3 regions of the Burkholderia sp. IDO3 genome follow, and region 1 is predicted to be linked to each of the others. Evidence: riboswitches for the same ligand, from Rfam matches in the RefSeq annotation. Region 1 holds a riboswitch; each other region holds the start of a gene.
What was found. Region 1 has a riboswitch for cobalamin ahead of DCN14_RS27690 (hypothetical protein). Riboswitches for the same ligand answer to the same signal wherever they lie in the genome.

Region 2: it holds a riboswitch for cobalamin, as region 1 does, so the genes downstream of both, DCN14_RS12840 (CbtB domain-containing protein) here and DCN14_RS27690 (hypothetical protein) in region 1, are expected to answer to the same signal.
Region 3: it holds a riboswitch for cobalamin, as region 1 does, so the genes downstream of both, cobW (cobalamin biosynthesis protein CobW) here and DCN14_RS27690 (hypothetical protein) in region 1, are expected to answer to the same signal.

Annotation. Positions count from the first base shown of each region.
Region 1 is NZ_CP028963.1:2,783,289-2,793,513, forward strand. Features, by position in the region: gene cobD (threonine-phosphate decarboxylase CobD) at 1-968, shown strand, start outside; gene DCN14_RS27660 (cobalamin-binding protein) at 965-1,882, shown strand; gene cobC (alpha-ribazole phosphatase) at 1,958-2,542, opposite strand; gene DCN14_RS27670 (adenosylcobinamide-GDP ribazoletransferase) at 2,527-3,303, opposite strand; gene cobT (nicotinate-nucleotide--dimethylbenzimidazole phosphoribosyltransferase) at 3,293-4,348, opposite strand; gene DCN14_RS27680 (ABC transporter ATP-binding protein) at 4,401-5,213, opposite strand; gene DCN14_RS27685 (iron ABC transporter permease) at 5,210-6,208, opposite strand; gene DCN14_RS27690 (hypothetical protein) at 6,205-6,873, opposite strand; cobalamin riboswitch at 6,881-7,135, opposite strand; gene DCN14_RS27695 (ATPase) at 7,302-7,652, shown strand; gene DCN14_RS27700 (cell division protein ZapA) at 7,649-7,963, shown strand; RNA gene ssrS (6S RNA) at 8,044-8,225, shown strand; gene DCN14_RS27710 (EVE domain-containing protein) at 8,295-8,756, shown strand; gene DCN14_RS27715 (SIMPL domain-containing protein) at 8,937-9,677, shown strand; gene lgt (prolipoprotein diacylglyceryl transferase) at 9,777-10,225, opposite strand, start outside.
Region 2 is NZ_CP028962.1:2,800,782-2,811,006, reverse strand. Features, by position in the region: gene DCN14_RS12860 (DHA2 family efflux MFS transporter permease subunit) at 1-869, shown strand, start outside; gene DCN14_RS12855 (2OG-Fe(II) oxygenase) at 1,123-1,866, opposite strand; gene DCN14_RS12850 (inorganic phosphate transporter) at 2,285-3,877, opposite strand; gene DCN14_RS12845 (histidine phosphatase family protein) at 4,059-4,646, opposite strand; cobalamin riboswitch at 4,703-4,841, shown strand; gene DCN14_RS12840 (CbtB domain-containing protein) at 4,875-5,084, shown strand; gene DCN14_RS12835 (CbtA family protein) at 5,098-5,820, shown strand; gene DCN14_RS12830 (LysR family transcriptional regulator) at 5,843-6,751, opposite strand; gene metE (5-methyltetrahydropteroyltriglutamate--homocysteine S-methyltransferase) at 6,880-9,174, shown strand; partial or broken gene DCN14_RS12820 (epoxyqueuosine reductase QueH) at 9,246-9,599, shown strand; gene DCN14_RS12815 (helix-turn-helix transcriptional regulator) at 9,657-10,225, opposite strand, start outside.
Region 3 is NZ_CP028963.1:1,851,452-1,861,676, forward strand. Features, by position in the region: gene cobO (cob(I)yrinic acid a,c-diamide adenosyltransferase) at 1-537, opposite strand, end outside; gene DCN14_RS23195 (cobalamin biosynthesis protein) at 572-949, opposite strand; gene cobA (uroporphyrinogen-III C-methyltransferase) at 946-1,758, opposite strand; cobalamin riboswitch at 1,868-2,104, opposite strand; cobalamin riboswitch at 2,231-2,497, shown strand; gene cobW (cobalamin biosynthesis protein CobW) at 2,827-3,915, shown strand; gene cobN (cobaltochelatase subunit CobN) at 3,922-7,785, shown strand; gene DCN14_RS23215 (ATP-binding protein) at 7,782-8,867, shown strand; gene DCN14_RS23220 (VWA domain-containing protein) at 8,936-9,550, shown strand; gene DCN14_RS23225 (YaiI/YqxD family protein) at 9,618-10,070, shown strand.

The DNA of each region.
Region 1 (10,225 bases):
GCCACGGCATTCCGTACGACGCGTGGCTCGACCTGTCGACCGGCATCAATCCGGTCGGCTATCCGGTGCCGCCCGTGCCGGCCGACGCATGGCGCCGGCTCCCCGACGACGGCGACGCGCTCGCCGCATGCGCGGCCCGCTACTACGGCGCGCCCGATGCCGCGCACGTGCTGCCGGTTGCCGGCAGCCAGGCCGCGATCCGCGCATTGCCCGCGCTGCTGCCGGCCGGCGACGCCGGCGTCGCGGCGCTCGCGTATGGCGAATACGCGCCGGCATTCGCGCGTCACGGCCATCGCGTCGTGCCGCTCGACATCGGCGTGGACGTGCTGCCCGCGACGCTGCGTCACGTCATCGTCGGGAATCCGAATAATCCGACGGCCGATTTCGTTCCGGCCGAACGCCTGCTCGGCTGGCATGCGCAGCTGTCGGCACGCGGCGGCACGCTGATCGTCGACGAAGCGTTCGCGGATACCGGCGCCACGCCGTCGCTCGCGCAATACGCGGACCGCGCGGGCCTCGTCGTGCTGCGCTCGGTCGGCAAGTTCTTCGGTCTCGCCGGCATCCGCGCGGGCTTCGTGCTCGCATGCGAGGCGCGCATCGCCGTATTGCGCGACACGCTCGGCGCATGGACCGTAAGCGGCCCCGCACGTCATGCGGTCGTCGCCGCGTTCGGCGATCGTGCGTGGCAGGCCGCCGCGCGTGAACGGCTCGCCGCGGACGGTGAACGGCTCGCCGCGCTGTTGCGCGCGCACGGCTTCACGGTGCGCGCGACACCGCTCTTCAGCTGGACCGACGACCCGCGCGCGGCCGCGCTGCATGCGGCGCTCGCCGCGCACGGGATCTGGACGCGGCACTTCCCGCAACCGTCGAGCGTGCGCATCGGCCTGCCGGGCTGCGAAGCCGAATGGCAGCGCGTGATCGAGGCGCTCGCGCAGTGCGTCCCGACGCTACGACGGGAATCCGCATGAACGCCCGCACGCTCCGCCGGCTGCAGCCGCTCGCGATGATGGTCGCGCTCGCGCACGTATCCTTCGCTCACGCCGACGTCACGACCCGCGACGATGCCGGCAATACCGTCACGCTGCCGGCGCCCGCGCAGCGCGTGATCAGTCTCGCGCCGCACGCGACCGAGCTGGTCTACGCGGCCGGCGGCGGCGCGAAGCTCGTCGGCACCGTCACGTACAGCGACTATCCGCCCGCCGCGCAGGCCGTGCCGCGCGTCGGCGACAACAAGGCGCTCGACCTCGAGCGGATCGCCGTGCTGAAGCCGGACCTGATCGTCGTCTGGCGGCACGGCAACGCCGAACGGCAGATCGACGCGCTGCGTGCGTTGCACATCCCGCTGTTCTTCAGCGAACCGAAGCATCTCGACGACGTGGCGTCGTCGCTGCGCCGGCTCGGTACGTTGCTCGGCACGGAGCCGGCGGCCGATGCCGCCGCCGCATCGTTCTCGCGCGACATCGCGGCGCTGCGCGCGCGTTACGCGACGCGTCCGCCCGTCACGATGTTCTTCCAGGTCTGGGACCGGCCGCTGATGACGCTCAACGGCGATCATCTGATCAACGACGTGATCGCGCTGTGCGGCGGCCGTAACGTGTTCGCCGCGCTGAAGCCGCTCGTGCCGACCGTCACCGACGAAGCCGTGCTGGCCGCGAATCCGGAAGCGATCGTGACGACGAGCGCCGGCGCGACGCCCTCGGACGCGCCGCTGCCGAGCCTCGCGCGCTGGCGCGCATGGCCCGCGATGACGGCCGTGGCGCGCAACAACCTGTTCGCGATCGACGGCGATCTGCTGACGCGACCGTCGCCGCGGATCGCTCAGGGCGCGGCTGCGCTGTGCGAGGATCTCGACACCGCACGAACACGGCGGCCGGCACGCTGATTCGGGTGACGGCATGCCTTTGCGCTGCCGAAGCACGCACGATCGCGAGCCGGCGGCACACCGGTGCGCGATCGCCTACGCATCCCAGTGCACGACTTCCCAGGTTCGCGCCGCATCGTCCGCACGCAACCAGACGACACCGCCCGTCGGCACCGGTCGCGACAGCAGCGTATCGAGCGGCACGCGCAAAGCGTGCGACGCGAACGCGCGAATCACGCCCGCATGCGTGAGCGCCCAGTGCGGCGCGTCGGCCTGCGTGAGCGCATCGGCCACTCGCGCGACACGCGCGGCGAACCGCGCGACGCTCTCGCCGCCGTGCGCGCACGCATGCATCAGATCAGCCGCCCACGCATCGAGCGCCGCGCGGTCGATAGCGTCCCAGCGCCGCATTTCCCACGTGCCGAAGTCCATTTCCTGCCAGCCCGCATCGCACCGCAGCGGCACGTCGAACGCCTGCGCAAGCCGGCCGGCAACCGATGCGCAGCGCATCAGCGGGCTCGTCCAGACCTGTGCGGGCGCCGGCGCCCCAAGCGCCAGCAGATGGCCGCGCACGGCAAGCGCACCCGGCTCGGCCGGTGCGGCGAGCGGCACGTCGCTGCGTCCGTAACAGACGCCGGGCTCGACGGCGACGGCCGGATGGCGAATCAGGACGACATCCATCCGAGCACCACCAGATAGATTGCAAGCTCGCTCAGTTGCTGGGCGAAGCCGAGACAGTCGCCCGTATACCCGCCGATCCGCTTCACGAAATAGCGGGCCGCCCATGCGCGCACGAGCACGAGCGCGACGAACGCGGCGAGGCCCGCGCGCCAGTCCGGCCAGAACAGCCACGGCAGCCCGAACACGGCCGCGACCCATGCCGAGCGCGCGCCCATGCGCTGCGCAACCGGCTTCGCCTTGCCCTCCGGACGAACGTAGTCGAGCGATATCAGCAGGCTCACCGCCGCCGCACGGCTCGCCGCATGCGCGGCGATCATCGTCCAGGCGGCGCGCAGCGGCGGCATCGCGGCAAGCGCCTGCCATTTCAGCCCAAGCGCGATCACGAGCGCGACCGCGCCGAACGTGCCGATCCGCGAATCGTGCATGATCCGCAGCACGTCGTCGCGCGCGTAACCGCCGCCGAACGCATCGCAGCTGTCGGCGAGACCGTCCTCGTGAAACGCGCCGGTCGCGAGCAGCGTCGCGGCCATCGACAGTCCGACCGCGATCGACGCCGGCAGCACGCGCAGCGCGGCGAGATAGACGAGCGCGCCCCACGCGCCGACGCAGGCGCCGATCAGCGGGAAATAGCGCGCTGCCTGGTCGAGATCGCCCGCCTCGTAGCCGATCGCGCGCGGCACCGGCACGCGCGTGAAATAGCCGAGCGCGACGAAGAAATAGCGCAGTTCGGCGCGTACGCCGCGCGCGCGCTCAGGCGTCACGGTTGTCGACGCCGGCGGACTCGAAGCTCGCCATCTCGGCGAGGAACGCGGCCGCCGCGCGCACGAGCGGCAGCGCGAGTGCCGCGCCCGTGCCTTCGCCGAGCCGCAGGTCGAGCGCGAGCAGCGGCTTCGCGCCGAAATGCTCGAGCATGCGCCGGTGCCCGGCCTCGTGCGACGCATGCGAGAACACGCAGTAGTCGCGCACGCCGGGCGCGATGCGTTCCGCGACGAGCAACGCGGACGTCGCGATGAAGCCGTCGACGAGGATCGTCATCCGCTCGCTCGCGGCCGCGAGATACGCTCCCGTCATCATCGCGATCTCGAAGCCGCCGAACGTCGCGAGCACGTCGATCGGCGCGATCGCGTGCGAATGCCTGACGAGCGCGCGGCCGAGCACCGCGCGCTTGTGCGCGAGCCCCTGGTCGTCGAGCCCCGTGCCGCGCCCGACGCACGCATCGATCGGCACGTCGAGCAGCCGGCTCATCAGGCACGCGGCCGACGACGTGTTCGCGATCCCCATTTCGCCGAAGCCGATCACGTTCGTGCCGAGCGATGCATGCAGGCGTACGCGTGCGGCGCCGGCCGCGAGCGCGGTGTTCGCCTCGTCGCGCGTCATCGCGGGCTCGACCGCGAAGTTGCGCGTGCCGCGCGCGACCGGCAGCGACACCAGCCGGTCGGATACCGGCAGCGGCGACGCGACGCCGGCATCGACGATCTCGAGCGCACTCTGCGCGACGCCGGAGAACGCGTTGATCGCCGCGCCGCCCGCCAGGAAGTTCGCCACCATCTGCGCGGTGACCGACTGCGGATACGGGCTCACGCCTTCTGCCGCGATCCCGTGGTCGCCTGCGAACACGATCGTCACGGGACGCTGCACATGCGGCCGCTCGGTGCGCTGGATCAGCCCGATCTGCAACGCGATCGCCTCCAGTTGGCCGAGGCTGCCGGGCGGCTTGGTCTTGTGATCGATCACATGCTGCAGGCGCTTGCGCAGCGTGTCGTCGAGCGGTGCGATCGCGGGCGGGAAGTCGGTCGGGTTCGTCATCGGAAGGTTGCCTCGTTGGCGCGGCCGGTGCCGCGCATCGAAAGAAGGAAGATCATCGCCGCTCGGGCCACGCAGGCAGCAGCGCATCGCGGCCGTTCTCGCGGATCAGCACGAGCGGATAGCCGAAGGCCTCGCTCGCTCGCGCCGGCGTCAGCACGTCGTGCACGGGGCCGGCCCACGCACGGCCGCGGCCGTCGAGCAACAGCGCGTGCGTCGCGAAACGCCGCGCGAGATTCAGGTCGTGGCACGAGAACAGCACCGTGCGCGGGCCCGCGTCGAGCCATGCGGTCAGCGCGCCCAGGCAATCGATCTGGTGATGCAGGTCGAGATGCGCGAGCGGCTCGTCGAGCAGCATCAGCGGCGCATCCTGGCACAGCGTCGCGGCCAGCGCGACGCGCTGGCGCTCGCCGCCGGACAGCGACAGCACGTCGCGCGATGCGAGCGCGGTCAGCCCGAACGTCGCGAGCGCATCGCGCGCCGCCGCGCGGTCGCCGTCACGCTCCCACCCCCAGCCGCCGAGATACGGAAAGCGGTTCAGCAGCACCGTATCGAATACCGTCGCGCTGAACGCGTCGTGCAGTTGCTGCGGCATCAACGCACGGCGCTGCGCGAGCTGTTCGGGCGGCCATGCGGCAAGCGGCCGGCTGTCGATCTCGACCTGGCCGCCGGCCGGCGGCTGCAGCCCCGCGAGCGTCGCGAGCAGCGTCGTCTTGCCGGCGCCGTTCGGCCCGGCGACACACCAGATCTCGCCCGGCCGGAACGTCTGCGTGAAACCGTCGAGCAGCGTCCGGTCGCCGGCCTTCAGCGTCACGCCGGCCGCCGTGTACGTCATGTCGCCCACGGTGCGCGGTGCGGTGAGCGTCATCGCATCGGCCTCCTCAGCAACATCCACAGGAACACCGGCACGCCGATCAACGCGGTCATCACGCCGACGGGCAATTGCGCGGGTGCAATCGCGGTGCGCGCGAGCAGATCGGCCGCCATCACGCCGCCGCCGCCCGCGAGCATCGCCGCAGGCAGCAGCATGCGCTGGTCGTTGCCGAACGCAAGCCGTAGCGCATGCGGAACGACGAGACCGACGAAGCCGATCGTGCCGGCCGTCGTCACCGCCGCTGCGGCCGCCAGCGACGCGACGAGGTAGATCCGCACCCGCAGTCGCGCGACCGGCACGCCGAGCGCGAGCGCGGTCGCGTCGCCGCGCAGCAGCACGTTCAGTTGCGGCGCGGCAGGCAGTGCGATGCACGCGGCCAGCAGCAGCGCCCCCCATGCGAACCACGGCGCCGTCACGCCGTTCAGGTCGCCCGTCAGCCAGAAGAGGATGCCGCGCAGCCGGCCGTCGGGCGCGAGCGACAGCAGCAGCGTGACGAGCGCGCCCCATCCCGCCGCAATCACGACCCCGGTGAGCAGCAGCCGCGGCGACGCATCGCGCGAATCGCCGCGCCACAGCTCGCGGCGAGCCAGCCCGAGCACCAGCGCGACCGACACGAGCGAGCCGGCGAACGCCGACGCATCGACGAGCCACCATGCGGCACCCGCGATCATCGCGACGAGCGCGAAGCCGGCCGCGCCGCCGGACACGCCGAGCACGTACGGCTCCGCGAGCGGATTGCGCAGCAGCACCTGCAGCAGCGCACCGGCCAGCGCGAGCAGCGCGCCGCATGCGAAGCCGGCGAGTGCGCGCGGCAGCCGCAACGTGCGCACGATGTCGGCGAACAGCGCATCGCCACCATGCGGGACGAGCGACGCGAGCGCTTGCCACGGCGACATCGGCACGCTGCCGATCGACAGCGACGCGACGAACAGCAACGCGACCGCGACCGCCAGCGCGCCCCAGATCGTGGCGGCCCGAGCGGCGCTCATGCGCTGTGCGGCATCGCGCACGACGCACGACGCATCCGCTGAGCGCCGTTGCCGGCCGAACGCGGCACGGTCGCGGCGCTTTCGCGTGTTGTGGGGGTACGCAAGCTCGTCATCCTTATGGAACAAGGGGTTGTTGAAGCGTTCGCGGGCGTATCGCGACGCGGCAATGTCATCGCGCACCGCGACGTCGCCCATCCCGTGGCCGCCGAGCCGCATCCCGCGACCTCGCGCCCCGCCGCGCGTCGGCCGTACCGGCTTGATGCCGCGACGCTCCGGCGGGCCGCGGCACCTGCGTGCAGCCGACGTTCTGCGCAATATAGTGGAAGCCGCCGTATCGGGTCGATGTCCGCACGCGCGGCGAGATCCGGCGTATCGAATCCGGTGCACTGCGCGGCCGCATCCGCGAGCGCGCGCGGCACGCGCGATACGATCGTCGCCGGCCACGATACATCGACGATCGCGGCGCTCGAGGCGGCACGCACGGCCGCCATCACGGCGCACGTCGCCGCGAATCTCGCCGAATCGGCGTGCGCGGCAATCCGCGCGACGTCGGCGAGCGACAATCCGCGCTGCGCGCCGAGCGCCGTGCGGACGATTGGGGTCAGCATCGAAGACAAGTCCCGTGAAGCACTGCGCGCCCCGCTTCCCCGCAGGCCGCGCGTCACGAAGCCCGTGCGGGCCCCTCGCCTCGGCCGGTATCCGGGCTGCAGCGTACCGGCTCGCCTTCCCGCGCATGTCGCGCGCAGTGGCCCGTGCCCGCGTGCGCAACCTGCACGTCGGACACGCCCGAGCCGGCCTGCGTCGTACGACGCGGCCGCTTACCGTTGCGGGGGCAGCGCAGGTTGGCGCTTTCCTGGCGGAGTACGCGCCCTGCTTCCCGTTTAACCGCGCGACGCACGCGCGAGCACCGAGGCGGCGCCAGTTTAGGAGCGGGCCGCACGAGCGTCAAGAAAGCGGCCGCGCGCGCGTTTCGGAGCACGCTCGACGCGCGTATTCGAGGCAAGAAGCGGGGGTGTTACGACTGGAAACGTTACAGATGTCGGAATGCGCGTTATTCCGCGCTAAAATGCTGGGTCTTTAGAGGACGCAGCAGATGCTCAACGAACTCGAAACCTTATCTCAAAATATTGGCCGTCTGATTTCGCTGAACAAGCGCTATCACACGGAACGGCTCGCGCTCGAGGAGCAAGTCGCGCAATTGCGCGCGGAAGCGGACTCGGTCCGCGCGGAACTCGCGCAACTGCGCGAGGAACGCAATGCGCTCGCGGCCGAGCGCGACACCCTGTCGGCAAAGATCGACGACGCCCAGGTCAAACTGAACGCGATTCTCGAAAAACTGCCGCGCTCGAAGAGCGCGGAGCAGGCCGACAACCAGCTCGATCTGCTCGACGCGCAGGCGCGTACGGATAGCGATGACGCGGCCAGCCACGGAGAACATGCATGAGCACCAAGCAGATCGAAGTCTCGATTCTCGGTCAGCCCTATCGGCTCGCCTGTTCGGCCGAGACCGAAGCGGCGCTGCTCGAGGCCGTCGCGCGCGTCGACGCCGAAATGTCGAAGATCCGCGCAAACAGTTCGGTGCGCGGCATCGATCGCATCGCGGTGATGGCTGCATTGTCGCTGGCGTCCGAATTGCTGCGACTGCAAACCAGCGTGCGGCACGGTGAAGCATTTCCGGCGGAGGAAATCCGTCGTACAATGCACCAGATGAACGAACAGCTCGGCGCGGTGCTCGCACAGCACGAGACGCAGTAACGTTTGATCGATGCGTCGATTCCCCTTGATCTCGGCGATCAACGGTGGTCAAATTGGCGCAACGAAACACAGTTCAGTCAGCTTCCCTGCCTGGTTCGCCAAGGTCATATATTCCTTGAACCAATGCCATGTGCACGGTTGCGGAAATTTGTAGCACGGGCGCGCGCGTCACTCTGTCTGATGTACCCGAAGTGCTGCTAACTGCGACCAATTCTGAACCCCAGGTTCAGGATGCCGGCCTAGCGGCCAAGGCGGGGGCCTATCCAACGGCATCGGGAACTCCCGATGCCGTTTCCTTTTGCAGCAGCCCTTTCTGCGTCGATCACGATCCATGCAATACTGGCTGATGAAGTCCGAACCGGACGAAGCAAGCATCGACGATCTCGCGAACGCACCGCAGCGCTCGCTGCCGTGGACTGGCGTGCGCAATTATCAGGCGCGCAATTTCATGCGCGACACGATGAAGATCGGCGACGGCGTGCTGTTCTATCACTCGAGCTGCCCCGAGCCGGGCATCGCGGGCCTTGCCGAAGTGTCGTCGACGCCCTACCCCGATCCCACCCAGTTCGATCCGGAAAGCCCGTATTACGACCCGAAGTCGACGCAGGAAACGCCGCGCTGGCTGCTCGTCGACGTGCGCTTCGTGAAGAAGTCACCGCTCGTGCCGCTCGCGGCGCTGCGCGAACATGACGCGCTCGCCGACATGCGCGTGCTCGCGCGCGGCAACCGGTTGTCGATCACGCCCGTCACGCGTGCGGAATGGCGTTTCATCACCGAAAAGCTGATGAAGTAGGCGTGCGCGAAAGGTCAAATCCGGTCAGCGCGCGCCACTGCCGCGGAACTCGCGGCGCGTTCGCGCAGCCTAAGCAACCGCCGTCCGCCGATCTGGCCGACGGCGGTTTTTCCGTCGCGCGGTACGCCCGCGTCGCGCACGCGTGATCCGCGTGCGCGCCCTCGCACAAGGAGTCCAACAATGACCAAGAAATCCGCACTCGCGCTGTCGCTCGCCCTCGCCGCTGCCGTGCCCGTCGCGCTGACGCTCGCGTCGCCCGCCGCGCACGCACAAACCGCGAACCCGCACTTTCCCGAGCCGGCGGGCGTGTTGTCGCTGTCGTCGCAGGCCAGCGCCGACGTGCCGCAGGACATCATCCACATCACGCTGTTCTACGAGCAGCAGGCAAAGGATCCGGGCAGCCTCACGTCCGCGCTGAACCAGCGCGCCGACGCAGCGCTTGCGCAGGCGAAGGGCGTGTCGGGCGTCACCGCGCACACCGGCGCGTTCTCCGTGTATCCGAGCACCGATCGCGACGGGAAGATTTCCGCATGGCGCGGCCGCACCGAAGTCGTGCTCGAATCGCGCGATTTCGCGGCGGCGTCGAAACTCGCGGGCCAGTTGTCGAACCAGATGCAGGTCGCGAACGTCGAATTCTCGCTGTCGCCCGACGCGCAGCGCGCAGCCGAGCAGAAGCTCACCACCGAGGCGATCAAGTCGTTCCGCGCGCGCGCGGACGAAGCCGCGAAGGCCTTCGGCTACAGCAGCTACTCGATCCGCGACGTAAACGTCGGCGGCGGCCGCAACGTTCAGCCGTATCCGCGCATGATGGCGATGGCCGCGGCACCGATGGACAGCGCGAAGATGAGCGCGCCGATCGCGGTCGAAGGCGGCAAGGCGACCGTCTCGGTAACGGTCAACGGCTCCGTGCAGATGAAGTAACGCGCATCGCGCCGCCGCAGGCGGATGCGAAAACGCCGGCCCGAGGGCCGGCGTTTTTCATGGGTGATCTTGCGTGCGATGCATCACCTGCATCGACGGTTACGCAGCCGCATGCTTCGCGTGGCGGCGATACGCCCACACCATCAGCGCGATGCCCGCGATGATCATCGGCAGCGACAGCCACTGCCCCATCGACAGGCCGAGTGCGAGCAGGCCGAGGAAATCGTCCGGTTCGCGCGCGAATTCGACGGTGAAGCGCGCGAGGCCGTAACCGATCAGGAACAGCGCGGACACGGCGCCCATCGGCCGCGACTTGCGCGAGAAGAAGAACAGCACGAAGAACAGCGTAATGCCCTCGAGCGCGATTTCATAGAGCTGCGAAGGATGACGCGGCAGCATCTGGTACTGCATGAACACGTCGGCGAGATGCCACTTCTCGACGAGCGCCGGATGCTTCGGCAGCCATGCGGCGTCGTCGCGCATCGCGCCCGGGAACATCATCGCCCACGGCGCGTGCGGATCCGTCACGCGGCCCCACAGCTCGCCGT
Region 2 (10,225 bases), on a different replicon from region 1:
GGCTGATCGTCCGGAATACGCGCGCGGAGGAACAGCGTCCGCTCGACTGGGTCGGCTTCGTGCTGGCGGGCGGGGCGCTGACGTGTCTGCTGCTCGGCACCGAAACGGCCGGCCAGCAGGACGTGCAGCTCACGCGTGCAGCGGCGCTCGTCGGCGCCAGCGTGCTGTTCGGTATTGCCGCGTGGTTGCATGCGCGGCGTTGTGCGCATCCGCTGCTCGATTTCACGACGCTGAAGGTGCCGACTTTCTCGGTGACGGTGCTCACCGGATCGATCACGCGCGTCGCGGTCAATGCGGTGCCGTACCTGCTGCCGCTGTTGTTCCAGATCGGTTTCGGACTGTCGCCGTTCCAGTCCGGTCTGCTGCTGCTCGCGAGTGCGCTCGGCAATCTGGGCATGAAGGCGGGCACGTCGTGGATACTCGACCGTTTCGGTTTCCGGCGCGTTGCGCTCGTCGACGTGACGATCGTCGGTTTCTGCACGATTGCATGCGGCTGGCTGACCGCATCGACGCCGCTGACAATGACTCTGCTGATCGTATTCGTCTACGGGCTCACACGTTCGATGCAGTTCACGACGCTTGCGACGCTCGCCTACGCCGACATTCCGTCTCACCAGACCAGTGCGGCGAGCACGCTGTGGAGTGCGGCTCAGCAGATGACGATCGGGATGGGGATTGCGTTCGGCGCGCTGGCGTTGCGGCTCGCGGCGCTGGTGCGCGGCGACGCGGCCGGTATTCACTATGTGCTCGACGACTTCCGTTGGGCGTTCGTTGCCGCCGGCGTGCTCGCGTTGCTGACGTTGCCGGGCTATGTACGGCTTGCGTCCGATGCGGGGGACCGGCTGCGCGCGAGTGCGGCGCGAGGGTAGGTCGAGTAGTCGATCGCATGCGGAGGGCGACAGAGGCGTACTGTTGCCCCCGGCACTCACCGGACGCTTCGATTCACCGCCAGCGGGATTGTCCGGTACGCATCGACTTCCTCGCATGTAGTCATGCGTGGCTGCTGCGGGTGCGTCATGGGCCGTGACTGCTTGCATGACGGTGCTCGAGCGCTGCGACTTGGCGCGGTACGGGTATCGGCACGATGCGGCGTGTGGCAACACCGTTCTGATGTCGGTGTCGCTACTGCGCATCATGAAAGATGATGCCGACCGTATGGCGGTATCCGGTCCGGATGCGGCTCACGCCATGACGCAGATTGACGCGATAGACGCCGCGCGTCCCTTGCACCGGCCGGCCATGCACCGCGAAGATCACTGCGTCGCCCTGCATCAGCGGCACCACTTCCGCACGCGACTGCATGCGCGGCCGCTGTTCCGTCAGCACGAACTCCCCACCAGTGAAATCCCGGCCCGGCGCCGACAGCAGGATCGCGACCTGCAGCGGAAAGACATGCTCGCCATACAGGTCCTGATGGAGACAGTTGTAGTCGTCCGGGCCGTACTGCAGGATCAGCGGCGTCGGCCGCGTCTGGCCCGCCGCATGGCAGCGCTCGAGAAATGCCGCATGCTCGGCCGGATAGCGGGCGTCGATTCCGAGCGCCCGGTTCCACCGATTCGCAATCGGAGCGAGGTGCGGATAGATCGTTGTCCGCAGCGCATCGACGACCGCAGGCAGTGGATACGCGAAATATCGGTACTCGCCGCGGCCGAAGCCGTGCCGCGCCATGACGACGCGTGAACGGTACAGCGCATCGTGCGGGTAGAGCGCTGCCAGCGTTGTGCATTCCGCCACCGAGAGCAGACCCGGTACGCGGGCGCAGCCGTAGCGATCGAGTTCGGCATCGACGGTGGTCCAGTCGAGCGCGCTCACGCGCTGCGCCATGTCGACCGATTCGACGGCGGGTTGCAGGTCGGCGATGTTCACGGGTGTACCTCGTTCGTCAGCGATGTGGCGTCGCGCAGGCATGCTGTCGGCATCGAAGTACCCGACATCGAGCGTGCCGCGATGCGCAGCCGGTCGATGTGGAACGGGCGGCGACGCGATGTCGGCAAGCGCGGCGCATGCCTGCGTCTGCGGTGAAAGTCGATGAACTCAGTCTAGTGTCGTCCGTGCGACGACGCGCTCCAGATCTTGCGCTTCAATCCGGAAAGAAAGGAGGAGTATGGCGCGAGCCGCCCGGTACGGCGACGCGGAGGCTCGGCGACGTTGACGCGGCGGTGAGCCGGATGGGCTTCGCTCAGCGTGAGCGAAACGGAAAGACTACGACGCGAAGAACGGAAGAACCGACTTCGGATCTTTCGCGGCGAGCGACCGATCCCCTGGCCGCTCGCTGCTTCTCCGCTCAGGCGATCGAGCGGAACAACCAGTAGAGTCCGCCCGCCAGCACAATCGATGCCGGCAACGTCAGCACCCACGCGAGCACGAGGCTGCGCACCGTGCCCCACTGCAGCCCGGACCCGTTCGCCGCCATCGTGCCCGCGACACCCGATGAGAGCACGTGCGTCGTGGATACGGGCAATCCGTACGCATCGGCCGCGCCGATCGTCAGCATCGCGACGAGCTCGGCCGAGGCGCCCTGTCCGTACGTCAGATGCTGCTTGCCGATTTTTTCGCCGACGGTCACGACGATCCGCTTCCAGCCGACCATCGTGCCGAGACCCAGCGCGATCGCGACGGCAACCTTCACCCACGTCGGAATGAACTTGGTCGCATGGTCGAGCTGCTTGCGGTAGTTGTCGATCGCGAGCTTGTCATCGGCGGAAAATGCCGGTTGCCCCGACTTCTCGATCAGGCGAATCGCTTCGGACACCAGATACATCGTGTTGCGCACGTTGTCGACGTCGCCTTGCGGCACGGCCGCCATCGAGCCCGACGAACCGACCGCGGTCGCCAGCGACGTGGACAGTTGCTGCACGCCCGGCAGCACGGCCGGCGTCATCTCGCGGCGCTGCACGAAGTGTTCGACGTCGGCGCGCGGATTCGCGGACGGTGCGACGCCGTTCGAGTATTTCGCGAACGTCGCGGCGGCCTGGTTCGCGACGGCGACGAACGTCTGCGATTCGGCCGGCGTGACGGCCTTGTTCAGCGCGTATGCGGTCGGCACCGTGCCGATCAGGATCAGCATGATGAGGCCCATCCCTTTCTGCCCGTCGTTCGACCCGTGCGCGAACGACACGCCGGTACAGGTGAGGATCAGCAGGCAGCGAATCCAGAACGGCGGCGGCTGGTCCTTCGGCGGCTCCTTGTACAGCGCCGGAACGCGGACGACGGCCTTCAGCACGAGCAGCAGCAGCGATGCGCACAGGAAGCCGACGATCGGCGAGAACAGCAGCGACTTGCCGACGCCGAGCGCCTGGCCCCAGTCGACGCCGCTCGTGCCGGACGGACCGTGCAGCAGCTGGTTCATCAGCCCGACGCCGATGATCGAGCCGATCAGCGTATGCGAGCTCGACGACGGCAACCCGAAGTACCAGGTCGCGAGGTTCCATACGATCGCGGCGATCAGCAACGCGAACACCATCGCGAAGCCCGAGCCGCTGCCGACCTGCAGGATCAGCTCGACCGGCAGCAACTGCAGGATGCCGAACGCGACGGCGCCGCTCGAAACCATCACGCCGAGGAAGTTCCACATGCCGGACCAGATCACCGCGACGTTCGGCGTCAGCGAGTGGGTGTAGATCACGGTCGCAACCGCATTCGCGGTGTCGTGGAAGCCGTTGACGAACTCGAAGCCGAGCGCGATCAGCAGCGCGGCACCGAGCATCAGGTACGGGAACAACGATCCTTCGCGGACGGGCGACAGATCGGCAATCAGGTGGGTAGCGATATAGACGGCGCCGATCGCGAGCACCAGCAGGAAGACGGCATAGCCGACCTGTCGGGTGCGTTCGGTGGAGCCGGGAGTATTGGCGGCGGACGAAGCAGGTTGATTCATGACGGCATCTCGTAAGGGAACCGCGTCCGATGCTAGCTTCGGCTACCAGTCAGTTTGATGACAGTCGGGACGACGAATTGTTTTCTTACAGGTATGTAAGAAATGCGTGCGCGGCCATTCCATCCGTGACGCAGCCGCGCTGCCCGGACCCGAATCGTCATCCCTATGGTGAACACCGGGCTTACGCGCCGGCATCGCGCCCATCGTCATCGGTGGTCACCGTCCACTTGTCGTGCGACCTGACGAATAGTGTGCACGACAGGGGCGCGACGTCGATGCGCATCGTGGCCTGCGAGGCCATCCGAAGCGCATGCGCGATGGCTGCGCGAACGATCGCCGCATGCGTGACCGCAACGACGTCGCGACCGGGCGGCAGGCCGTCGAGCCATGCGCCGACGCGGCATGCCACGTCTTCGAACGATTCGCCGCCATGCGGCGACGCACGCGGATCGCCGAGCCATGCGCCGAGTTCGTCCGGCAGGTCGCGCGCGAGGTCGTGCAGCCGCTTGCCGCGCCAGCGGCCGTAGCCGACATCGCGAAGCGCATCGTCGAGCCGCACGCGCAGCCCGAGCGCATCGGCGGTCTGTTGCGCGCAAAGCGCGGGACTGCTCAGCGCGATCGCGTGAGGGACGCCGATGAACCGCTCGTGCATCGAGGCGGCGTCGGCCAGCCCGTGCGCGTCGAGCGGATCGTCGTCGGGGAACGTGCCGGTGCGCATCGCACGGGTCGATGCATGTGCGATCAGGCGCAGCGAGACAGGCTGGATCATGTCGGTGGTCGATTGTTCGAGGCGGCAGGGCGGGGCAGTGCCGATCATGTCCGGGCCTTCAATACGCGCGCGTTCGCGCGTACAATTCGCCCGATACGAAACGTGGAAGCCGGTGCAATTCCGGCGCGGTCGCGCCACTGTAACCGGGGATATCCGATCCCGGAAGCCAGACCTGCGTTCGTACTCCATCCAACATTTGTCGGGGCGCGATTCCCCTGAGGTGCATCCATGAGCGAAGCAGTGCTGAAGCCGGCTGTCGTGCCGGCGCCCATCCCCGTCCGCGAACTGTTGCCGTGGGCCATCTTCGTCGGTCTGATCCTGCTGCTCGCGCTGTATTTCGTCGGCGCGGAACAGGGCGCGACGTCGATCGTGCCGGGCATGTACGTGCACGAGTTCGTGCACGACGGCCGCCATCTGCTTGGTTTTCCCTGCCACTGACGCGGAGTAGAAGATGGTCGGAAAGCTGCTCATGCGCGGGATGCTCGCAGGCATCGCCGCAGGTCTCCTTACGTTCGGTTTCGCGAAAATCGTCGGCGAACCGCAAGTCGATCAGGCAATCTCCTTCGAAGAAAAATCCGATGCCGCCAAGGGCGAAGCGCCGGAGCCCGAACTGGTCAGCCGTCACACGCAGGCAGGCCTCGGCCTGCTGACGGGCGTCGTGACCTACGGCGCGGCATTCGGCGGGCTGTTCTCGCTGGTCTTCGCGTTCGCATACGGACGAGGCAGCCGCCTCCCGGCACGCCCGCTCGCCGCGTGGCTCGCGCTCGCGGCATTCGTCGCGCTCGTGATCGTGCCCAACATCAAGTACCCGGCCAATCCGCCATCGGTCGGCGACCCCGACACGATCGGCTATCGCACGGGCCTGTTCTTCCTGATGATCGCGATCTCGATCGCGACGATGGTGTTCTCGGTCAACGTGCGCCGTCATCTGCTGGCGAAGCTCGGCCAGTGGAACGCGTCGATCGTGGCGGGCCTCGTGTTCATCGCGATCATCGCGGCCGTGCAGCTCGGGTTGCCGTCGGTCAGCGAGTTACCGGCCGATTTTCCGGCAGCCGTGCTGTGGAAGTTCCGCGTGGCGGCGATCGGCATGCAGGTGATCATGTGGACGACGATCGGCCTGCTGTTCGGCGCGTGGGTCGAACGCGGCGAACGCATCGGCATGCGCGCCGCCTGACGCGCATCGCAACAGGGCGCGCCTAGCGCAGCATGCGCGGCGCGCTCCACGTCGATTCGCGCGCGAGCGCGACGAACGCGGCCAGATAGTCGATCGACGCGTCCGCTTCGCGGATGCCGAGGAAGATCTGCTTCGCGATTCCCTGCTTGCCCAGCTTGACCGGCACGACCGGCATCCGGTCCGCATATTCGTCGGCAAGCCATCTCGGCAGCGCGGCCACGCCACGCCCGCTCGCCACCATCTGCAGCATGATGTCGGTCGTCTCGATCGACTTGTGGCGCCGCGGCACGATGCCGGCGGGCGTCAGGAACTGGTTGTAGATGTCGAGCCGGTCCGTTTCGACCGGGTACGTGATCAGGATTTCGTCGCCGAGCTGCTCGGGCGTCACGTAGTCGGCATGCGCGAACCGGTGTGCGTCCGCGACCACCAGCACCTGCTCGTAATCGAACACGGGATCGAAGCGCAGCCCCGGCTTGTTCAACGGATCGGGCGTCACCAGCACGTCGATGTCATAGCCGAACAGCGCGCCGATGCCGCCGAACTGGAAGCGCTGCTTCACGTCGACGTCGACGTCCGGCCAGCGCGCCAGGTACGGCGACACGACCTTCAGCAGCCACTGATAGCACGGGTGGCATTCCATCCCGATGCGCAGCGTGCCGCGCTCGCCCTTCGCGTACTGCTTCATCCGCTCCTCCGCGAGCTCGAACTGCGGCAGCAGCCGGTTCGCCAGCTTCAGCAGATATTGCCCGCCCTGCGTGAGCCGCAGCCCGCGTCCTTCCCGATCCCAGATCGGCGTGCCGAGCTGCTGCTCGACCTTCCTGACGGTATGGCTGAGCGCCGATTGCGTGAGATGCAGCGCATTGGCCGCAGCCGTCAGCGAGCCCTGGCGCTCGACCTCACGGATCACGACGAGATGGAATCGCTCCAGCATGGATAGTGCTCGCTCAACAGATGCATGAATAGATTTAATGGATGAATGAAATAATGCCATTTTATTTCATGGTTTGAAATCCCTATCATGGCTGCCGGATCTTCAATTTTTCTCTGGACGGCAGCGTTATGGTTACGACACACAACCTCGGTTTTCCGCGCATCGGCGCGAAGCGCGAACTCAAGTTCGGTCTCGAACGCTACTGGAAGGGCGAATCGTCGCGCGACGAGCTGAAGGCGCTCGGGGCCGAGCTGCGCCAGCGTCACTGGCGCGCCCAGCGCGAGCTGGATCTGGCGCCGATCGGCGACTTCGCGTTCTACGACCAGGTGCTCGACATGAGCTTCACGCTCGGCAACCTGCCCAAGCGCGTGCAGGGCTTCCACGGCGACGCGCTCGACAACTATTTCCGCGTGGCGCGCGGCCGCTCGGCGCAATCGGCGGAAGAACATGCCGCGTGCTGCGGCGGCGTCTCGGCCGGCGAAATGACGAAGTGGTTCGACACGAACTATCACTACATCGTCCCGGAATTCCACGCGGACACGAACTTCTCGCTCGATCCGTCGCGCCTGCTCCAGCAATTGGCCGAAGCGCAGGCGCTGGGCGTCGCCGCGAAGCCGGTGATCCTCGGGCCCGTGACGTACCTGTGGCTCGGCAAGTCGAAGGACGATTCGGATCGCCTCGCACTGCTGCCGAAGCTGCTGCCGGTGTACGGCGCGCTGCTCGACACGCTGACCGCACAGGGCGTCGAATGGGTGCAGATCGACGAACCGATCCTCGTCACCGAACTCGACGCCGAATGGCGCCAGGCATTCCGCACTGCTTACGCGGCGCTGGAAACGCGTCGCATCAAGCTGCTGCTCGCGACGTACTTCGGCCAATTGCAGGACAACCTGACGCTCGCGGCGTCGCTGCCGGTCGACGGCCTGCACATCGACGCGATCAATGGCCGCGACGAAATCGACGCGCTGGTGCGCGAACTGCCGGCCGAGCGCGTGCTGTCGGTGGGCGCGATCAACGGCCGCAACATCTGGAAGACGGACCTGAACGCAGCACTCGACTGGCTCGAGCCGCTCGCGAAGCAACTGGGCGAGCGCCTGTGGCTCGCGCCGTCGTGCTCGCTGCTGCACGTGCCGGTCGATCTCGCGAGCGAAGAAAAGCTCGACGCGGAAATCCGCTCGTGGCTCGCGTTCGCGCTGCAGAAGCTCGACGAACTGACGGTGCTCGCGACCGCGCTGAACGAAGGCCGCGACAAGGTGGCCGACGCGCTTGCCGCGAATGCCGCCGAGATCGACTCGCGCCGCCGCTCGCCGCGCGTGAACAATCCGACGGTAAAGGCCGCGATCGCACGCATCGACGCGCAGCTCGGCAACCGCGCGAGCCCGTACACGGAGCGCGCGCCGAAGCAGTCGGCACGACTGAACCTGCCGGCCTTCCCGACGACGACGATCGGTTCGTTCCCGCAGACCGGCGAGATCCGCCAGGCGCGCAGCCAGTTCAAGGCGGGCGCGCTGGATGAAGCCGGCTACCGCACGGCAATGCAGGCCGAGATCGAGCGCAGCGTCCGCGAACAGGAATCGCTCGAACTCGACGTGCTCGTGCATGGCGAAGCGGAACGCAACGACATGGTCGAATACTTCGGCGAACAGCTCGACGGCTACGCGTTCAGCCAGTTCGGCTGGGTGCAGTCGTACGGTTCGCGCTGCGTGAAGCCGCCGATCCTGTTCGGCGACATCAGCCGTCCGAAGGCGATGACGGTCGAATGGATCACGTATGCGCAATCGCTGACGCACAAGCCGATGAAGGGCATGCTGACCGGCCCGGTGACGATCCTGAACTGGTCGTTCGTCCGCGACGACCAGCCGCGCTCGGTGTCGTGCTACCAGCTTGCGCTCGCGATCCGCGAGGAAGTGCTCGATCTCGAGAAGGCCGGCGTGCGCGTGATCCAGATCGACGAGGCCGCACTGCGTGAAGGGCTGCCGCTGCGCCGCGCGCAATGGGGCGAGTACCTGAAGTGGGCCGTCGAGTCGTTCCGCATCACCGCGAACGGCGTGCAGGACGACACGCAGATCCACACGCACATGTGCTATTCGGAGTTCAACGACATCATCGCGTCGATCGCCGACATGGATGCCGATGTGATCACGATCGAGACGTCGCGCTCGGATATGGAACTGCTCGACGCGTTCGACACCTTCAAGTATCCGAACGAAATCGGGCCGGGCGTGTACGACATCCACTCGCCGAACATCCCGACGCAGGATCACATCGTCGGCCTGATGAAGAAGGCGGCCGAGCGGATTCCGGCGGCGCGTTTGTGGGTGAACCCGGACTGCGGCCTGAAGACGCGTCAGTGGGCGGAAGTGATTCCGGCGCTGACGAACATGGTCGCTGCCGCGAAGGCGTTGCGTAACCAGGTGCAATGACGCAGGTGCGATAACGCGCGAACGCTGCACGCCTGCTGTCCCGATCGTCGATCGGCGGCGGGCGTTGCACGATGCGTTTCGAACGTACCGCCCTCTATGCGCACGAGCACGGCTTTCCCGTGATCACCAGTTCGCTCGGCATCTCGCGCTGGAAGAACATGCGGCAGATCAACGACTGCGGCGTGCGTGCGGCGGCACGCTATCCGGGGTTGACCTACTGGGAATACAACTGGCGCAAGGGCGGCGGTTCGGCGCGCATGATCGAGATCAGCAAGCGCGAGGCGTTCTATCAGCAGGAGTACTGCGGATGTGCGTACTCGCTGCGCGACACTAACCTGCTGCGCAAGGCGAACGATCGCGAGCCGATCCGGATCGGCGTGAAGTATTACGGCGTCGACTCGTCCGACGACGATGCGGCATGCTGACGGTTGCGTCGCGATGCCGCTCATCCACGGTCATGCGGCCGCGCGGCAATCGCGCGTTCATTTCAGCGACAGATAGCGCTGCGGTGCGTCGCCGGTGACGTGCCGGAACATCGCGATGAACGCGCTTGCGCTGCTGTAGCCGAGATCCTTCGATACCTGGGCGACCGTCTGGCCCAGCGTCAGGCGCGTGATCGCTTCCGCCACGCGCATCTGCTGCCGCCACGCCACGAACGTCAGCCCCGTTTCCGCATGCAGGCGGCGGGCGAGCGTGCGCCCGCTCGCACCGAACTGCGCGCCCCAGAAGTCGAGCGTCAGGTCGCTCGCCGGGTCGTTCATCATGTGTTCGCACATTCCGAGCAGGCGCGGATCGCGCGGCAGCGGAACGCCTGGTTCGGGCAGCGCCGGCGTGTCGGCCATCACTTTCAGCAGCAGCGGCGCCGATAGCGCCGCGCGGCTGCTGCGCACATGCTCGTCGCCGTCGTCGGCCAGCGTAACGGCCAGTTCGCGCAGCAATGGCGACACGGCGATCACGGCCGGCTCGCGCCATGACCACGGGAAGGCCTCGGGCTCGACGTAGACGCTGCACAGCAGCCCGTCGCCGACCGCGTGCAGTTCATGGTCGATAT
Region 3 (10,225 bases), 930 kb from region 1:
TTCGGTGACGAGATCGGCCGCGTCGATCAGCGCATCGGGCGCATGCCGCCCGGTGACGACGACGTGCACCGAATCCGGCCGCGCGGCGAGCGTCGCGAGCACTTCGTCGAGCGGCAGGTATTCGTACTTCAGCACGGTGTTCAACTCGTCGAGGATCACCATCCGGTATTCGCCGCTTTCGATCATCCGGCGCGCCTCGTCCCAGCCCTTGCGGGCGGTCGCGATGTCGGCGTCGCGGTTTTGCGTGTTCCACGTATAGCCGTCGCCCATCGTCACGAAGTCGCACTCCGCGACCGCGCCGAGGAAATCGCGCTCGGACGTGTGCAGCGCGCCCTTGATGAATTGCACGACGCCGAGCCGCATGCCGTGGCCGAGCACGCGCACGGCCATGCCGAACGCGGCCGTGCTCTTGCCCTTGCCGTTGCCGGTGTTGACGATCAGCAGGCCCTTCTCGTGCGTGGCGGCGGCCTGCTTCTTTTCGTGGCCGGCGCGGCGGCGTTCGGTCATCCGTTGATGGGATTCGGCATCGGTCTTCATCGGGAGTCGTCCTGTCGAAAGCGAAACAAAGGGTTCAGAGCGGGCCGGCGAGCGCAACCGTCACGCCGCCCAGGATGGATTTGGGGCCGAGCAGCCGGCCACGCGGCGCCGCGAGCTGCGCACACGGTTCGGCCACGCCGGCGACGCCGAAACGCGCGAGCGCGGCAGCCGACGGCGCGCTCGGCGCCGGTTCGGGACAATGCGCGAGCTGCGCCGCGTCGAACGCGACGAGCGGCCAGCCGCGCCGCGCGCACAGCGTGCGCAGCGCACGCGTGTGCGCCTTGACGGCGAGCGTCGCGACGACGGCCGGCTCGGCGTCCGGGTAGCGCGCGAGCGCCGCGCGGATCGCGGCGTCGAGTTGCGCGGCCGTCACGCCCGCGCGGAAACCGACGCCGAGCGCGACGCGCATCATGCGCCGCTCCCGCCAAGCGCCACGCGCACCGCCGGGTCGTCGGCGAGCGCCGCGACCCGGCCGATCACGACGATCGCCGGCGAACCGATACCGGTCGCGCCGACGCGTTCGACCACCGTATCGAGCGTCGCGAGCACGTGCCGCTGCCCGTCACGCGTCGCGTTCTCGATCGCCGCGCACGGCGTGTCGCCGGCCAGCCCGCCGTCGCGCAGCGCGGCCGCGATCGCGTCGAGCCGGCGAATGCCCATGTAGATCACGATCGTCATGCGCGTGGCGGCCAGCGCGCGCCAGTCGGGTTCGTCGGCGCCCGCGCCGTGGCCCGTGACGAAGATCACGCCCTGCGCATCGCCGCGATGCGTGACCGGAATGCCGAGCGCGGCCGGCGCGGCGATGCCGGCCGTGATGCCGTTGACGACTTCGACCGGGAAACCGGCCGCGCCGAGCACGAGCAGTTCCTCGCCGCCGCGGCCGAACACGAACGGATCGCCGCCCTTGAGCCGCGCGACGCTGCGGCCCGCGCGCAGGTGCGCGAGCATCGCGGCGACGATCGCGTCCTGCGGCGTCGACGCATGGCCGCCGCGCTTGCCGACCTGCTCGATGCGCGCATCGGCGCGCGCGTGGCGCAGCACGTCGGGGTTCACGAGATCGTCGACGAGCAGCACGTCGGCCGCGGCGATCGCGCGCACGGCCTTCAGCGTCAGCAGATCGGCATCGCCCGGGCCGGCGCCGACGAGCCAGGCGCGGCTCATCGCGTGCGGCACGGCGCGCACCGTGTCGAAGCAGTGGAAAGGGGAAAGCGGGCGGCGCATCGGCTGCCGACGGACAGGCAAGACATGATTGATCGAGCGAAGCCCGCGCGAGCGCGGGCGGAATGCGCACCCCATCCGTCCCCCGCGGATCGGGCGTTCGGCGAGCATCGGGCTCGCCCCTTGCGTCGGCCGGTATCCGGGCTGGCCGCTTGCCAGGCCGCAGCCTTCCCGCCCGCTGAAGGGCAGTGGCATCGCGGGCGGCCTGGGCGCGTGCGCGGCAAGCGCGGCGCGCGGGCGGCGTACCGTTGCGGGGACAGCACAGGCCGGGCGGACATCCGCCTCCTGTTTCCCGTTTAACTGCATGCGCGCAAATGCGCGTGCGAGCACCGAACGCGGCGCATACGATAGCACAGCGACCGATCCGCGCGAACCCGCCGCGCGGGCGCCGGAGGCAGCCTTGCGCGCGGCGCCGCGGCCATGCCGAACGCCCGGCGGCGGCCCGTTTCGCCTTGACGCTCCCCGCACCGCCGCCTACACTCGCACGCGTTTTGGTGCTCGCGCGCGCTCCTCCGGCGTGCGCAGTTAAACGGGAAACAGGGAGCGTGACTGCACCGCAGTCGAGCCAACCTGTGCTGCCCCCGCAACGGTAAGCGAACGCGTCGCGCGCAAGCGCCACGCAGCGCCGCTTCGCCGCATGCCCGCCGCATGCGGACGACCGCCACTGGATGCCGCGCGCATCCGGGAAGGCGAAGCGGCGTGTTCGTCAGCCCGGATACCGGCCGAGACATTGGGGTTCAGCGCCGCGGGGAGGCGGCGCATCGTCCACGGCCGCAGCACGCCCGACGCCCGAGCGTTTCCCGCTTCCTCCGCCGATCGGCCCGCCGCGCATGCGCGCCCGGGCCGGCGCGGCGAGCGGCAGGCGGCGCGGGCAGGGCAGCGACGGCCGTGTTGGCATTCACCATGTCGACCGTTCGCAAGGAAGCGTCATGTCCGATTCGTCGTTCCGTCCGTTCAGCGGCCGTCCGTCCGGACTGCGCCGCACGATCCCCGCGATCCGCCAGATGACATGCCGCGCCGCATTCGGCGCGACGATCCCGGCTTGATTCCATTTTCGACACAGGATCTACCATGACTATGCGCAAGCTGCCCGTCACGATCGTCACGGGCTTTCTCGGCAGCGGCAAGACCACGCTGATGCGCCATATCCTGCAGCACGCCGAAGGCCGCCGCATCGCGGTGATCGTCAACGAGTTCGGCGAGCTCGGCATCGACGGCGAGATCCTCAAGGGCTGCGGCATCGGCTGCGAGGACGCAAACGGCGCGCCGGGCGAAGCGTCGGGCCAGTTGTACGAACTCGCGAACGGCTGCCTGTGCTGCACCGTGCAGGAAGAGTTCTATCCGGTGATGGAGGCGCTCGTCGAGCGCCGCGCCGACATCGACCACGTGCTGATCGAAACGTCGGGCCTCGCGTTGCCGAAGCCGCTCGTGCAGGCGTTCAACTGGCCGACGATCCGCAGCAGCTTCACGGTCGACGCGGTCGTGACCGTCGTCGACGGGCCGGCCGCCGCGAGCGGCCAGTTCGCGGAGAATCCGCAGGCCGTCGACGCGCAGCGCCGCGCCGATCCGAACCTCGACCACGAATCGCCGCTGCACGAACTGTTCGCCGATCAGCTGTCGTCGGCCGATCTCGTGATCGTGAACAAGGCCGATCTCGTCGGCGACGCGCAGTTCGCCGAAGTCGAAGCCGCGATCCGCGAAGAGATCCCGCCGCAGGTGAAGATCGTGCGCGCGACGCGCGGCGAACTGGATCTCGCGATGCTGCTCGGGCTCGAATCGGCGTCGGAGGACACGATCCATCTGCGTCACGACCATCACGGCTCGGCCGACGACGGCGATCACGACCACCATCACGACGATTTCGATTCGGTCGTCGTGTCGGGCGATGCAGGTTCGCGCGACGCGACGATCGCCGCGCTGCAGCGTGTCGTCGAGACGCATACGATCTACCGCGCGAAAGGCTTCGCCGCGCTGCCCGATGCGCCGATGCGGCTCGTGATCCAGGGCGTCGGCCGGCGTTTCGACAGCTATTTCGATCGTCGCTGGCAGGATGGCGAAACGCGCGCGAGCCGCTTCGTGCTGATCGGCGAGGATCTCGACGCGGCCGCGCTGCAACGCGCGTTCGACGCCGCGTGCGCGGCCCGGACGCAACAGGCGTAACGCACGATGCATTTGCTGCGCACCACGCCGGGCGGCTTCGTCGACGATACGCAAGGCGTCGTCCGGATCGACCAGCAGCCGGCCGACATCGTGATCCTGAGCTCGGCCGACACGACGCTGTCGCTGCTGGCAAGCGTCGTGCCGACGATGCCGGCGGGTTTTCCGAGCGTCCGGCTCGCGAACGTCACGTTCCTGCGGCAGCCGGCGTCGGTCGATTTCTATGTCGACGACGTGCTGCGTCACGCGAAGACGGTCGTGATCGACCATCTCGGCGGCGAAGCGTACTGGCCGTACGGGATCGAGCAGGCCGTGTCGCTCGCGTCGAAACGGAAGCAGCAGCTCGCGATGTTCTCGGGCGACCTGCAGGAAGACCCGAACCTCGTCGCGAAGAGCACGGTCACGCCGGATCTGTGCCGGCTGTGGTGGCGCTACCTGCGCGAAGGCGGGCTGCACAACGCCGCGGCGCTGCTGCGCAGCATTGCATTCCATACGCTCGGGTTTGGCGACGAGCCCGAACCGCCGCGGCCGCTGCCGGCCGCGGCGCTGTATCACCCGGCACGCGACACGGCGAGCGTCGACGACTGGCGGGCGCGCTGGACGCCCGGCGCGCCCGTCGTCGCGATCCTGTTCTATCGTGCTCACTGGCAGGCCGCGAACACCGCCGTGTTCGACGCGCTCGCCGATGCGCTCGTGCGCGAAAGGCTCAATCCGCTGCCGATCGCGGTCACGTCGCTGAAGGACGCGGTGAGCCGCGAGGTCATCACGCAGCTCTGCGACACGCACGACGTCGCGCTCGTATTGAACACCACCGCGTTCGCGGCGGGCGCGATCGACAGCCCCGAACCCGACGTGCTGGCCGGCGACGCGCCCGTGCTGCAGGTGATCCTGTCCGGCGGCAATCGCGACGCGTGGGTGGCCGACAACCAGGGGCTGCATGCGCGCGACATCGCGATGCACATCGCGCTGCCCGAAGTCGACGGGCGCATCGTCACGCGCGCGGTGAGCTTCAAGGGGCTCGCGTATCGTTGCCCGCACACCGAAGTCGACGTCGTGCGCTATCAGCCGGATGCCGAGCGGATCGCGTTCGTCGCGGCGCTCGCGCGCGGCTGGTGCCGGCTGCGCACGCTCGACAATGCCGACAAACGCATCGCGCTGATTCTCGCGAACTATCCGCACAGCGAAGGGCGGATCGGCAACGGCGTCGGGCTCGATACGCCGGCGTCCGCGCTGCGCGTGCTCGCGGCGTTGCGCGACGCGGGCTACGCGGTAGCCGAATTGCCGGCCGACGGCGACGCGCTGATCGCGCGGCTCACCGAAGGCGTGACCAACGACCCGGCCGTGCACGCACTGCGCCCGGCGTTCCAGAGCTTCGCGCTGGCCGACTACGTCGCGCATTTCGCGCGGCTGCCGGCCACGGTGCGCGACGCGCTGAACGAACGCTGGGGGCCGCCCGAAGCCGACCCGACGCTGCGGCAAGGGCGCTTCACGATCGCCGGCTGGCGCGCGGGCAACGTGTTCGTCGGCATCCAGCCGTCGCGCTCGCGCGACGAGAACGACTATGCGAGCTACCACGATGCGGACCTCGTGCCGCCGCACGCGTATCTCGCGTTCTATTTCTGGCTGCGCGATGCATTCGGCATCGACGCGGTCATCCACCTCGGCAAGCACGGCAATCTCGAATGGCTGCCGGGCAAGAGCGTCGCGCTGTCCGACGCATGCTGGCCCGACCTGACGCTCGGGCCGTTGCCGCACCTGTATCCGTTCATCGTCAACGATCCGGGCGAGGGCAGCCAGGCGAAGCGCCGCGCGCAGGCCGTGATCGTCGATCATCTGATGCCGCCGCTCACGCGCGCGGAAAACTACGGCCCGCTGCAGGATCTCGAACGGCAGGTCGACGAGTACTACGAAGCGTTGATGGTCGATGCGCGGCGCGCGAAGCTGCTGCGCAAGACCATCCTCGCGACGATCGCCGAGCATCGGCTGCACGACGAGCTGAGCGTATCGCCGCCGCGCGGCACGAGCGACGAGGATGCGCTGCTCACGCGTGTCGACGCTTGGCTGTGCGAATTGAAGGAAGCGCAGATCCGCGATGGGCTGCACGTGTTCGGCGCGTCGCCGGCCGGTCGCCAGCGGCGCGACACGCTGCTCGCGCTCGCGCGCTTTCCGGTCGGCGACGGCAAGGGCGAACGGGCCGGGCTGATCGGTGCGCTCGCGCGCGATCTCGCGCTCGGCGACGATTTCGATCCGCTCGCGGCCGACTGGACCGCACCGTGGAGCGGGCCGCGGCCGCCGGTCCTGCAGGCGCTCGATGCGTCGCCGTGGCGTCATGCCGGCGATACACGCGAGCGGCTCGAATGGCTCGCGCAGCGGTGGCTCGACGGGCTGAGCCCGGCCGCTTGCGGCGACGACGGCCATCCCGGTGCTTCCGGTGCTTCCGGTGCTTCCGGTGCTTCCGGTGCTTCCGGCATCGACATACCACCGCCCGGCGAATGGCCGCACACGCTCGCGGTGATCGACCGCGTGCGCGCGACGCTGATCCCCGCGCTCGACGCGTGCGGCGGCGAGGAAATGCGCCAGTTGCTGCGCGGGCTCGACGGCCGCTTCGTGCCGCCGGGGCCGAGCGGTTCGCCGTCGCGCGGCCGTCCCGACGTGCTGCCCACGGGCCGCAACTTCTACTCGGTCGACACGCGCGCGGTGCCGACGCAAGCCGCGTGGTCGCTCGGGCTGAAATCCGCGCAGCAGTTGATCGAGCGCCATCTGCAGGATCACGGCGACTATCCGCGCGCGATCGGGCTGTCGGCCTGGGGCACCGCGACGATGCGCACCGGCGGCGACGATATCGCGCAGGCGTTCGCGCTCATCGGCGTGCGGCCGAAATGGGCGCACGGCAGCCATCGCGTGACCGACTTCGAGATCCTGCCGATCGAGATCTTCGACCGGCCGCGCATCGACGTGACGCTGCGCGTGTCGGGCTTCTTCCGCGATGCGTTCCCGAACCTGATGCACCTGTTCGACGCGGCCGTGCAGGCGGTTGCCGCGCTCGACGAGCCCGAGGAACTGAACCCGATCCGCGCGCGCATCGAACGCGAACGCGAGCAGTGGATCGCGCAGGGCATGGCGCCCGACGAAGCGCGGCGCCGCGCCGGCTGGCGCGTGTTCGGCGCGCGGCCGGGCAGCTACGGCGCGGGCCTGCAGGACCTGATCGACCAGCGCCGCTGGCAGACCGACGCCGATCTCGCCGACGCGTACCGGCAGTGGGGCGGCCATGCCTACGCGCAAAACAGCGCGGGCGATGCCGCGCCCGACGTGTTCGGCGAGCGGCTCGCGACGATCGACGTCGTCGTGCAGAACCAGGACAGCCGCGAGCACGACATCCTCGATTCGAACGACTACTACCAGTTCCAGGGAGGGATGACGGCGGCCGTGCGGCACCTGTCCGGGCAGCAGCCGAGCATCTATCACGGCGACCATGCGAACCCGGTCGCGCCGAAGATGCGCACGCTGCGCGAGGAAATCGCGCGCGTGATCCGCTCGCGCGTCGTCAACCCGAAATGGCTCGACGGCGTGAAGCGTCACGGCTACAAGGGCGCGGCCGAAATGGCCGCGACTGTCGACTATCTGTACGGCTATGACGCGACCGCGCGCGTGCTGTCGGATCACCAGTACGCGCTCGTCGCCGACGCCTACCTGTTCGACGACGACACGCGCGCGTTCCTCGAACGGCACAACCCGAAGGCGCTGCACGGCATCTGCGAACGCTTCGTCGAAGCGATGCAGCGCGGGCTGTGGCAACAGCCGGGCGACTATCGCGAGCGGATCGAAGCGGTCTGGCTCGCGAGCGAACAACTGCAGGAAGGAGGACGGCGATGACCGATTCGACGACACACCGCGCCCGCGCGGTGTTCCCGTTCGCGGCGCTGGTTGCGCAGCAGCCGTTGCAGCAGGCGCTGCTGCTCGCGGCGATCGACCCGTCGCTCGGCGGCGTGCTCGTCAGCGGGCCGCGCGGCACCGCGAAATCGACCGCCGCACGCGCGCTCGCGGAGCTGCTGCCCGAAGGCGAGTTCGTCACGCTGCCGCTGTCGGCGAGCGACGAGCAGGTGACGGGCACGCTCGACCTCGCGCATGCGCTCGCCGAAAACGGCGTGCGCTTCCGGCCGGGGCTGCTGGCCCGCGCGCATCGCGGCGTGCTGTATGTCGACGAGGTGAACCTGCTCGCCGACGGGCTCGTCGATACGCTGCTCGACGTCGCCGCGAGCGGCGTGAACGTGGTCGAACGCGATGGCGTGTCGCATGCGCACGATGCGCGCTTCGTGCTGGTCGGCACGATGAATCCCGAGGAGGGCGAACTGCGCCCGCAACTGCTCGACCGCTTCGGGCTGATGGTCGAGCTCGAGAACTGCTTCGATGCCGCGCAGCGCGAACGGATCGTGAAGGCGCGGCTGGCGTTCGATCTCGATCCCGGTGCGTTTCGTGCGCGTCATGCGACTGCGCAGCATGAACTCGGCGACGGGATTCGTGCGGCGCGGGCGCGCCTGGCGACGCTGGATTTCGACGATGCGGTGCATGCGCGCGTCAGCGCGCTGTGCATCGACGCGGCCGTCGACGGGCTGCGCGCCGATCTCGTGATGCTGCGCGCCGCGCGGGCCCTTGCCGCGCTGGAGCAGGCCGATGCGGTGACGGTGTCGCACGTGGAACGCGTGGCCGACGCGGTGCTGCGGCACCGGCGCCATGCCGGTGCGCCGCCGTCGTCCGGCGCGTCACCGGCGAATGACGAGCGCCGCGATCAGCACGATCGATCGCCGCCGGACACGCGCCGGCAGCCTGGCGAACCGCCGGGCGCGGCGAAGCACGACGCCGCCGCATCGCAAGGCGACTGGGGCTATCTGCCGCCCGAGCCGGCCGGGCTGCGCGACGTGAAAAGCGTCGTGCCGCTGCCGCTAAAAAAACGCTGAGCCATCGAGCCGACGCCGCCGCGAACGCCATTCGCGGTCCTCGATGGCATTCAGGCGCGGCCGCGCGCGTGCCGGGCACCGCGCGCTCGGGCACGGCCGTTGCGTGGCCCGCGACGCTCGCCGCGAAGCGCGGCGGCCCGCTGCATGCGACGCATCTGCGCTTTCGCCAACAGGCCGGCGCGCCGCGTGCGCTGCATTGCTTCGTGCTCGACTGTTCGGCGTCGATGCTGTCGCACGACCGGCTCGCGCTCGCGAAAGGGTTGATCGTCGCGTATTTCGACCAGGCCGCGCGTGAGCGCATGGAAACCGCGCTGATCTGCTTCGGCGGCAACGGTGCCGCGCGACGCTTCGGCCCGGCGGTGCCGCGCTGGTGGAATGCGCGCTGGCTCGAACCGGTCGACGGCGGCGGCGGCACGCCGCTCGCGGACGGCATCGCCGCCGCCGCGCAACTGCTCGCGCGCGACGCGCGGCGCGCGCCGGCGCCGGACAAGCAGCGCTGGCTGTGGGTGCTGTCCGACGGGCGCACGCGCGAAACGCCGCCGAAACCGGCAGCCGCCGATCACGTCGTGTTCGTCGACTTCGACGATGCGGCCGTGCGGATCGGGCAGGGCGAACGGCTCGCCGGCGCATGGGGCGCGCACTGGGTGACGGCCGAATCGCTTTGCCGCGGATTGACCGGTTGATCGACGGCGCAGGCCGATGGCCGGCGCTGCGCTATGATCGCCGTTTCTGCTGACCGGAATGCCTGCCATGCAAGTACTCGTCGATGCCGACGCGTGTCCCGCCGTCGTCAAGGACATGCTGTTTCGCGCCGCGCGTCGTGCCGAGATCTGCGTGACGCTGGTCGCGAACCAGTTTCTGCGCACGCCGCCGTCGCCGTTCATCAAGGCGCTGCAGGTGCCGGCCGGCTTCGACGTGGCCGATGCGCGGATCGTCGAACTCGCGGAGGCGGGCGACCTCGTGATCACCGCCGACATCCCGCTGGCCGCCGCCGTCCTCGACAAGAACGCGCATGCGCTCGACCCGCGCGGCAACTGGTTCAGCCGCGAGAACATCGAGGAACGCCTGTCGACGCGCGCGATGATGGATCAGCTGCGCAGCGCGGGGATCGATACCGGCGGCCCGGCGCCGTTCAGCGCACGCGACGGCAAGGCGTTCGCGTCGCAGCTCGACCGCTTTCTTGCGCGCCACGGCAAGCCGTAACCCGCACGCCGCGCGCGGCACGCCGGAGGTGCGTCGGCGAGGCCCGCCGACCCATGCGCGAGCGCCGCGTCGAGCTTCGGCAGATGCGCATCGTCCGACCGCGGGCAGAGGTGCCGTACGCACGGCTTGCGCGGGAAGCGCGATACGCCACCGGT